3 regions of the Brevibacillus sp. 1238 genome follow, and region 3 is predicted to be linked to each of the others. Evidence: riboswitches for the same ligand, from Rfam matches in the RefSeq annotation. Region 3 holds a riboswitch; each other region holds the start of a gene.

Region 1 (3,209 bases), on a different contig from region 3:
TCAGTTGACCGTCCCGCATGATCGTGATTCGGTCGCATATCTCAAAAATTTCCGGCAGGCGATGGGAAATGTAAATAATCCCGACACCCGCTTTTTTCAACTGGTCAATGATGAGAAACAGCCGCTCGCTCTCCTTCGTGCTCAACGGAGCTGTCGGTTCGTCAAAAATGACGTACTTCGCTTTTTGCACGGTCGCGCGGGCAATCAGGATCAGTTGCTTTTCGGACAGCGTACATTCCTCGACGAGCATGCGCACAGGGATGGAAAAGCCGAAGCTCTGCAAAATGCTTTCCGCTTCCTTGTGCAAGCTCGGCCAGTTCATGAATCCTTTGCGGCCTGCCGAGACAATCTGATCGAGCAAAATGTTTTCCGTCACGCTCAAGTACGGGATCAGCGCCGTATCCACTTCCTGGTACACGCACTGGATGCCTAAAGCTTTCGCATCCTGGGGCGATTGGATCGACACCTCTTTGCCGTCAATCGTGATGCTCCCCCCGTCAGACTGATACGCGCCCGTCAAAATTTTCATCAAGGTACTTTTCCCCGCTCCATTCGCTCCTAAAAGCGCATGAACCTCGCCAGCCTTGACCTCAAAATCGACCGAACGCAGCGCAGGAACGCCGGAGAACTGCTTCACAATCCCTTTCATCTGCAAGCTGGACACTTTTCGCCCCCCCTTAAATAAGCAAGATTCCCGTTGACTGATCAACGGGAATAGCCAAATCAACCAGCTTTATATGCTTACTTGCCCCACTCTTTCACGTACTGGGACAAGTCGCCCATTGTCACTTTTTTGTCCTTAGGCAAATCTTCTTGTTTCACCAGCACCGGATTCAGCTTCACGCTGTCTGGCACTTGCTCGCCTTTGATTTTTTGGAAAATAGCCGCTGCGTGAGTGCGTCCGATGTTCGATGGATCTACGGCTGCAGTCGCTGCCCATGGCGAATTTGCTTCCTGGATCAGTTGCAGGTCTTCATCACTCAGGTCGATGCCGTATACTTTGATTTCTGTGCGGCCTGCTTGCAAGATCGCACGGGTTGCCCCTTTGGCAAATTCATCCCAAGATGCCCATACAGCCGTGATGTCGCCTTTGTTCGGATATTTTTTCAGGATGGCTTCCATCTGTGCTTGGGTATCCAGCGCCGTGTTGTTTGTCGCGGAACCGAAAGCGGCGACTTCCTTGATATCCGGATATTTTTTCAGGAACGCTTCATAAGTCACCTGACGTTTTTCCATCGGGGCAAAGCCTGCCACCCAAATTTTCACGATGTTGCCTTTGCCGCCGGAATCTGCCGCCAGCTTTTCCAGGCTCAGTTCTGCCAGCTTGTTGTCGTCTTGCTCAACAATCGGCACGCCAGGCAGCTTGATGTCTGTGTCGAACAGAACGACCGGGATTTTTTTGTCGACAGCTTTTTGCGTACCTTGTTGCAACGCTTCCGCTGTACCGTGGTCGATCAGGATGCCGTCGAAGTTTTGGTTGACCGCAGCGTCAAGATTCGACGCCATTTTCGACAAATCCGTATCTGCGTTGAATACTGTCAGCTCTCCGCCGTTTTTCTCGACTTCCTGCTTCACACCGTTAATGTATTGAGCCGAAAACGTTCCTACATTTTGGCGCATGATCAGGGCAATCCGCTTCGCTTTTTCGCCGGAAGCGCCGTTTGCCGCCGTGTTTTTCGTATCGGCTCCGCCGCCGCACGCGGTCAAGGCCACCGATACTGCCAGTACGAGTGATGTGATAAGGCCCAGTTTCTTTTTCATCGAAAAATCCCCCTTTTTCTTTGTTCCTTGTTGTGCTGCAAGCTGAGGAGGCGACGACCTTCCCTTTCCAAAAGGAAAAGCCTCTTTCAACAGATGAAAGAGGCTTGATCGACAAGATTCGCGCCTCTTATCTGTCAGGTATCGCTACCTGTTGGAGTTAGCACCTTGGCTCGCAAGACATTGATCTTGCCAGCTAGGTTGCCGGGCGTCATAGGGCCATTCCCTCAGCCTTCTCTGGATAAGAGTAGTTATTATTTTCGAAACCTTTGTATTAGTATATAGAGACTATAATCCGTGTTTTACCCATCTGTCAACTAGGTTTTTAAAACTTTTCTCCTTTAAATTTATTCCGTCGGCGCGTCCAAATTTTGGAGGAATCGTGTAGGCTCTTGTCGAAATATCGTAGATTGAAGCAGCCATGCAAATTTGCGATGGGGATGTCCGATGATTCTACTAAAAGAAGTAATTTTGCAGATGTTTTTTGCTCTGACGCCATTTGTCCTGTTCAATATTTATTACCGCGACCGAATGCGCAATTACAGCCGCGCTTTCATTCTTGTGACCAGCTCGATTTGCATGTTTCTGGCCATGACCTTCGCGACCAGCGTCTCGGAAGGCGTGATTTTCGATATCAGGCACATCATCGTATTTTTTGCCCTAGTCTATGGGGGAGTGCGGATCGCGCTGGTCTTGCTGATCGAGTCCGCGCTATACCGCTATTATTTGGGTGGTGAAGGCATCTGGCTCGCGCTGCTTGCCCTGGTTGTCACCTTTTCCATCTCCCTCCTGATGTATCGGCGTTACAAAGCCAGTTATCGGAAAACACTGTATATTTTTTTGACGGGCGCGCTCTTTTCCCTGGTAGCTTTGGGGTTGACCTATCTATACTTTCCCACCTATGTATCCCATCATCCTGCCTACTACTTGTTCGTGATCCCCGTTCAAAACTTTGTCGGAATTTGGCTTTTGTTGTCGCTATTTAGCAAGTGCGTATCCGACAAAGAACTGTTTATTCGACACGCCCAAAATGAAAAAATCGAAACGATGAGCCATGTCGCCGCATCGCTTGCTCACGAGGTGAGAAATCCGCTCACAGCGGTCAAAGGATTTTTGCGCCTGATCCAGGAAAATCCTGAAAATATTACGAAAACCGATCAGTACATCCGCATCAGCATGGACGAAATCCAGCGGACGGAAGCGATCCTGACCGAGTATCTCGCTTTGTCCAAGCCGCTCAAGGAGCGCACCGAGCTAATCAACGTATGCGACCAGCTTTACGTCGTGCGGGAAGTCATGCTGCCTTTTGCCAATATGCACAATGTCGAGCTGGAGCTGCAAGCTTATGAAAAGCCTGTCACGATCCTGGCCAATCCCGACGAGTTCAAACAAGTCTTGGTCAACTTCATCAAAAATGCGATCGAAGCTTGTGAGGAGACGGTCAACGGCAA
Region 2 (3,209 bases), on a different contig from region 3:
ATACGTGCCGATTTTGTTGGCGACGTCGCCGTTGGCCGCTACACGGTCTGTTCCCACGACAACGGCCTGCACTTTGCCTTGCGACATGACCATAGCTGCCATGTTGTCGCAAATCAAGGTGACGTCAATCCCAGCCTGCTGCAATTCATAGGCGGTCAGGCGAGCGCCTTGCAATACGGGGCGCGTCTCGTCGGCGTATACTTTCAAATCCCACCCGCGTTCTTTTGCCAAATAGAAAGGAGCGGTAGCCGTACCGTATGCAGCAGTAGCCAGCGCACCCGGATTACAGTGTGTAAGCACGCCCATGCCGTCTTGCAACAGCGTCAGCAAATGTTCGCCGATCGTGCGACATACTTCTGCGTCTTCTTTTTGAATCGCCAGTGCTTCGTCGAGCACAGCTTTTTTCAGCTCGTCAACGGGCAAGGCGGAGTTTTGTTGCACGCGTGCTTTGATCCGGTCAAGCGCCCAGAACAGATTCACAGCAGTTGGCCGGGACGTTCCCAAATAGTCTGCCTGGCTGTTCAGCTCTTGCCAAAACTGTTCATACGTTTGCGCTTCGCTGCCGCGGATTCCCAAATACAGTCCGTAGGCGGCGGCCATGCCGATTGCCGGTGCTCCGCGCACTTCCAGGCGGCGAATCGAGCCCCATACTTGTTCGGCGGTCGTCAGCTGCAAATAAATCGTTTCTACTGGCAAACGCGTCTGATCAAGCAAAACGAGTACGTCGTCTTCCCACTTGACTGGCGTTGTTTGTGTACTGGTTGTCATACTGTCGTTGCCTCCTGATAGTAGCGTGCGGTTACGTTGCGGACGATGTCCGTGATGTCTGTCGATTCCTCAATGTCGTTGCGTCCGAGAATCAGCGCTTCCCCGATCGCCAGCGCCAGTCGTTCTGCTTCGGCGCGTTTTTCGGCGTCTGCGATGGCATTCAGATCAGCCACTCCTGCCAGGCCGATCACACGGCGCAAAATTTTGCATCCGGCATAGCCTGCCGTATCCTGAATCAGTCGTTTCACGTAGCTTTGCCACAAGCCCTCGACATGAGCGCTGCGTTCTTTAGCCTGCTTGTGCCAGAGCTGGACAAACTGGGAAACAAATTCGTTCCAGACATCTTCAACCGTTTCCAGTAAGTATTCGCGGTAGGAGTCGCGTTCTCCTTGGTCATTTTGCAAGCCGTGCTGACCGGCGTAGTTGAGCAGCAGGTTGGCGATAACGGCACCGATGTCAAAACCGATCGGCCCGTAGTAGGCAAATTCGGGGTCGATCGCTTTCAGGCTGCTCTCGGTGATGAAGATGCTGCCTGTGTGCAAATCGCCGTGCAAAAGTGCTTCTGCGCGAGTCAGGAAATCGAATTTCAGCTTGGCGATTTCCAGCTTGAGCGGCTTGTTGTTCCAGATGGCCTCTACTTCTTTGCGGATCAGCGGGTTAAAGTCGTTGGTCGGCGCATTTTCATACGGGTCGGTAAAGACGAGATCTTCTGTGATTTTGCATAATTCCGGATTTATGAATGTTCCGACTAGCGCTTTTTTGTCGTACGGATGCGCCCCCAAATCGGATGTGTAGAACAAGGTTTGCGCGAGAAAACGTCCGATCTGCTTCGGAAAAAGCGGGTAGCGCTTGCCCTCAATCAAGCCTTTGCGCATGATGACGTGGTCGCCTACGTTCTCCATCACCGTCAGCGCCAGCTCCTGATCGAAGTGGTATACTTCCGGCACCAGGTCAGGCACGTATTTGTGCTGGATGCGGAGCGCTTCACTCTCGATGCGGGCACGGTCAATCGTCAGCGGCCATGATTCTCCCACGACTCTCGCAAACGGCAACGCTTGCTTCACGATGACTTTTTTTCCGGTAGCCGGCTCCTGGATATCGAACACGAGGTTCAGATTCCCGTCACCGATTTCGCGGCTGGTCAGCTCTGCTCCTTCTGTAAACAGACCCGGCAAGCCTTTTACGTACTCTACTGCTTCCTGCTCAGTCAATGCGCGGTATGCCATGATTGATTACTCCCCTCACAAATCGTTTTTTTCTCTATCTCGAACGGAATGACAAAATGGTCAGGAATCCGTGTCCAAACGCACAAAAAAGACCTCTTTCCCGAAGAAAAGAGGTCGCTGTCGCCACGTATAATAAACGTGTCATGTCCCCCTTATCTTCCAGACCACTTTTGTTTCTGCAGGAATTAGCACCGTGCACGTCGCTTTTTGTTTCAGCCGCTGCTCGCGTTGAAATAGCGTCGTGTCGGTTGCCGGGTATCATCGGGCCAGTCCCTCCACCTTCTCTGGATAAGGTATCCAAACGTATGCGGTTTTGATTTAGTTTGAATCATACAACCTGCCGTTCCACGATGTCAACACCCTTTTTTCGCAAACCGCGCTTCTCTCCTACCAGACGTGCTGAGTGCCGGAAGCAGCCGGGCGATCCCAGTTCCACCAGTCAATTTGGCCGACAAAGGCAGCGGTAATCGACTTCTCATCCTTGAGTTTGAGCAGTTCCTTCGTCGGTCCGGTCAGGACTGCTCCGTAGAGGCGAACGCCTTTTTCCTGCAAGTAGCGATAGCGCTCCTCGACTTGCGGATCGCTTCGCGAGACCAAATATTGTCCCATGTCGCGCGCGAGGCTTTTTTGCTCGACAAGGTAGGCCATTTCCCCCAAAAAGGCTGCCATCCGTCGGCTTCCTTCTCCGTTGACCTGAATCGGAGCCGCTCCGTAATTCAGCTCGTGCTCCGCAAATCCCCATGCTTCTCCCGGCCCCAAGAGCAGGTAGCCGTCTTTTTGGTCTTCGTGCCTGGCTTCCACTCCGGTGTCCACTGCCAACCAGACCGTATCCTGGTTGGCGGAGCTGATGTAGCGGGAGATTCGCTCATAATACTGCTCGTACGTCAAAAAATCAGCAAAAGAGACAGCCAACTGGGCAACGGTTCCTTCGGGGAGCTTCTCCAAAGTCGTCCAGGCTGGCGTGCGCCAATGCGCCAGTTCGTCTGCGTCCGGTTTTTGCCCGCTTTGAAGCGGATAGCGGAAAAACAGCTTTTGCTCCCTCACTCCGTTGGTCCATTGCGGCTTGGCGTTGACGTTCCACAACACGTTGGTGCTTTCAAAGCGGCCTGCGTTTTTGATGTCCGCCCCTACTCGCTCGCGAAGCTCCATCTGGATGCTGCCGTACAGCAGTCCCACCTGCGCGCCGCTGCTGCCCACGCTGACACCCGGCTGCGT
Region 3 (3,209 bases):
GGCAAGTGGATTGCCTACAGTTTGGGCAATTTCATTTTCACCCGCTCGACGGAGCCAAAAACGTGGCAGACGATGGTACTGCAAGCAAGCTGCACAAAAGACGCTTCCTGTGAACTGACGATGCTCCCGTTCCATGCCGAGCTGGGACGAGCGGTACCGATGAATGACACGGATGGGGCAGCGCTTCTGCAACGAATCGAATCACTGTCGGAAAACGTTCAGATTGAAGCCGATGGTCACGTACAGGCACGCTCATGATAAATGAGGCGTGCCCGTTGCCTTTTTTGGCGAAACTTTTCCATATTGCTTTCGTAGACCATAGTAGAACCACTTTTTCCAGCGAAAAGGAGGCGGCACATATGACCGGATTGATTATCACCGTATCGGCGATCGGCCTTATTATACTCTGCAGTTATTTCATGACCAAATGGGAAAAAGTCGTCTTCCCCGGCAATCAGAAAAACGGGCCTTCAGATACCGATCAACAGCTCTCGGATAAAAAAAGCAAGTAGAAAGGATCAGCGCTGATCTAGACAGACTGCGAGCTATGCCGATTCGATCAGCGGGAAGCAGCGCACGGAAAGTCCGAAGTCACTTTTCAGCACTTGCTCATGCTCTGCGCGAATACCTGTAACGATCAAGCCCGCGCGCAGCACACCGCCCAAGTCGAATTGCACCTTCAATTTCGTCACGTTCACGCCAGCCTCCCGCAAGAAATGCAGCACGCGATCAGGTGTGGCGGCGATACACGAGCCTTCCAAATAACACAGCACCCGTTCGTCTTGCCCTTGCTCCAACTGAGCCGCGGCATTTTTTTCTGTCCAAACAGGATGCGGCGTAAATGGCTGGGTCAACAAGTAAGCCAAATCTTCAACGACAGCGCTTGCGGTCGGCAGTTCGCCTGCACCCCGGCCCGTAAACAACAGGTCGCCCACGATGTTCCCGGAGAGCTGCACCGCATTGAACGCATCCTGGATTTGCGCCAACGGATGGGCAATGGGCAGCACAGTCGGCTGAACCGATAGGCGGATGCCTTGCTCGGCTTTTTGTGCCTGGGCAATCAGCTTGATCCGGTAACCCAGCTCGCTTGCGATCCGGATGTGTCCGGCAGACAAATCGGCGATTCCTTTACGCACGACATCCGCAAGCGGCAACGACTCCCCGTACACAAGCTGCGCGAGAATGTACAATTTGTACATGGCATCGAAACCTTCCACATCCGAACGCGGATCAGCTTCCGCATAGCCCAGCTCCTGCGCCTGCTTCAGCACTTCCTGATAAGAGAGCTGTTCCGCCTCCATTTTCGTCAAGATGAAGTTCGTCGTCCCGTTGAGAATACCGCGAACTCCTTGGATGTCATTTGTGCGCAAAAACTGCCGCAGCACACTCAAAATCGGAATCCCGCCAGCTACGCTCGCTTCATAAGCCAGATGCACCTGATGCTGGTTAGCCAGATCGACAAGCTCAGGGCCGCGTTTGGCGAGCAGCTCTTTGTTCGCCGTTACCACATGGCAGCCTTTTTCAATCAGGGCACGCACGTAATCATACGTAGGCTCGACACCGCCCATTACCTCCACGACAATGTCCACATCGCTTTTTAGCACATCCTCAAAATCGGTAGTCAAAAGCGCAGGATCAACCTGAACCGCCCGTTCTTTTTCCGAATCGCGAACCAATGCTTTGACAATCTCGATCCGTTTGCCCAACCGCTGCGCCAGCTTCTCCTGTTGCGAGCGAATCGTTTTGATGACGCCGCCCCCTACTGTTCCCAATCCCAGCAATCCTACTTTGATTACACCTGCGCTCATTATTACCACCTCATGTCATGTTTTGGAAAAATAAGAAAAACCTTCTTGCTAAGAAGAAGGTTTGGCATCAAGGTCCTTCTCCTTATCTCCCAGAACGATTTTCGTCCTGCAGGAATTGGCACCTTGTCACAAACTGCGTAACGGTTGCCGGGCTTCATCGGGCCAGTCCCTCCACCTCTCTAGATAAAGAAAACTATGAATTTTTGTTCTTTGCTAGATGTCAGTTCTCTCTTGTCTTTGAAATTGGGCAAATGTTTGCCTCGTTCCCACTTTTTCATACATCAAAAAACCTTCTCCGCTAAGAAGAAGGTTCGTCTTGACTGCTACGAGGCACCCGCTTCTTATCTATCGAGACGAAACGTCCCGCAGGAATTGGCACCTTGTCGCAAAAGCAACGGTTGCCGGGCTTCATCGGGCCAGACCCTCCACCTCTCTGGATAAGAACTATGATTTGCTATTGAGCCTATTCTAAGAAATTCCAATGCATTCGTCAACACAATTCTTTTTGTTTGCTGACAAGACTCGCAAGCAGGAAGACAGAACGGCAACCCCCTCAGCAAAGCAGCCGTTTCCACGCGCAAACACACTTTCCACTTCTGCCATGTTGCAGCAAGCGCACGTAACGATTCCTGCTTCGCTTTCCTCTGGCACCTCTTTTTCTTCAACATAGCCGCACCATGGACATATGAAAAGCTGAACCACGCCACTCCCTCCTTTTTCACGGCGACAATCTGGCAACGATATCCTTAAAAAGGCTCCGGTTCGCAAGCTTGCGATCCCTCACATTCGTACAAGATCTAGTCAAGTTGAATTTAATCGCGAGTCATCGTAGCCTCTTTGACAGGTAGATCAACCGCGAGACGCCCTGGTCCATTCGACGAACCGCTGCAAGCGAGAGGCAGCTTCAGCTCAGCTCTTTCGATTTTAGCCGCTTCTATCGCGAAGCTACTCCAGCGCCTCGATTAATCGCATCAATTTCGAGACAAGTTGCCCCCTTCGACAGACCACACCAATCCCCCAAACAAAAAAAGCATTTTCCGACGACCGATACGATCGTTAGAAAATGCGCAAGCAAAGAGAAACGTATTCGTCCCCCTGCTGTCATGGCGAGTCCTCTAACACCTCCCTATCTCCCGTAGGTCCATCAGTGTCGTCGAAACAGGCAGGTCTCCTGACTTTGGGATCATCGTCTGGCGCTGCCTTCCCCATCCAAGTCTGGACAAGTGGCCTGTATGCGCAAAACTCCCCTCTTACAGTGGCGGGACCGTGTCGGATTTGCACCGAGCTTCCCTATTATCCTTGCGGCGATATACCTCAAGGAACCTGTTCCCACATATGAAATTGGAAAAATCACTACTGTTATTGTACCCTACCATTGCCGAGATAGGGAGGGCGAGTTGC

The links. Region 3 has a riboswitch for S-adenosylmethionine ahead of M2298_RS08505 (homoserine dehydrogenase). Riboswitches for the same ligand answer to the same signal wherever they lie in the genome.
Region 1: linked by a shared signal. The riboswitch ahead of M2298_RS22545 (sugar ABC transporter substrate-binding protein) and the one ahead of M2298_RS08505 (homoserine dehydrogenase) in region 3 are both predicted to bind S-adenosylmethionine.
Region 2: linked by a shared signal. The riboswitch ahead of mtnK (S-methyl-5-thioribose kinase) and the one ahead of M2298_RS08505 (homoserine dehydrogenase) in region 3 are both predicted to bind S-adenosylmethionine.

What each region holds. Positions count from the first base shown of each region.
Region 1 covers NZ_JARXWC010000012.1:119,609-122,817, reverse strand. Annotated here, with positions in the region: gene M2298_RS22550 (sugar ABC transporter ATP-binding protein) at 1-664, opposite strand, end outside; gene M2298_RS22545 (sugar ABC transporter substrate-binding protein) at 742-1,761, opposite strand; SAM riboswitch class I at 1,886-2,006, opposite strand; gene M2298_RS22540 (ATP-binding protein) at 2,206-3,209, shown strand, end outside.
Region 2 covers NZ_JARXWC010000004.1:329,144-332,352, forward strand. Annotated here, with positions in the region: gene mtnA (S-methyl-5-thioribose-1-phosphate isomerase) at 1-768, opposite strand, end outside; gene mtnK (S-methyl-5-thioribose kinase) at 765-1,994, opposite strand; SAM riboswitch class I at 2,144-2,289, opposite strand; gene M2298_RS12530 (anti-sigma factor) at 2,382-3,209, opposite strand, start outside.
Region 3 covers NZ_JARXWC010000003.1:196,210-199,418, reverse strand. Annotated here, with positions in the region: gene M2298_RS08515 (CapA family protein) at 1-258, shown strand, start outside; gene M2298_RS08510 (hypothetical protein) at 360-512, shown strand; gene M2298_RS08505 (homoserine dehydrogenase) at 546-1,808, opposite strand; SAM riboswitch class I at 1,888-1,998, opposite strand; SAM riboswitch class I at 2,147-2,252, opposite strand; cobalamin riboswitch at 2,953-3,150, opposite strand.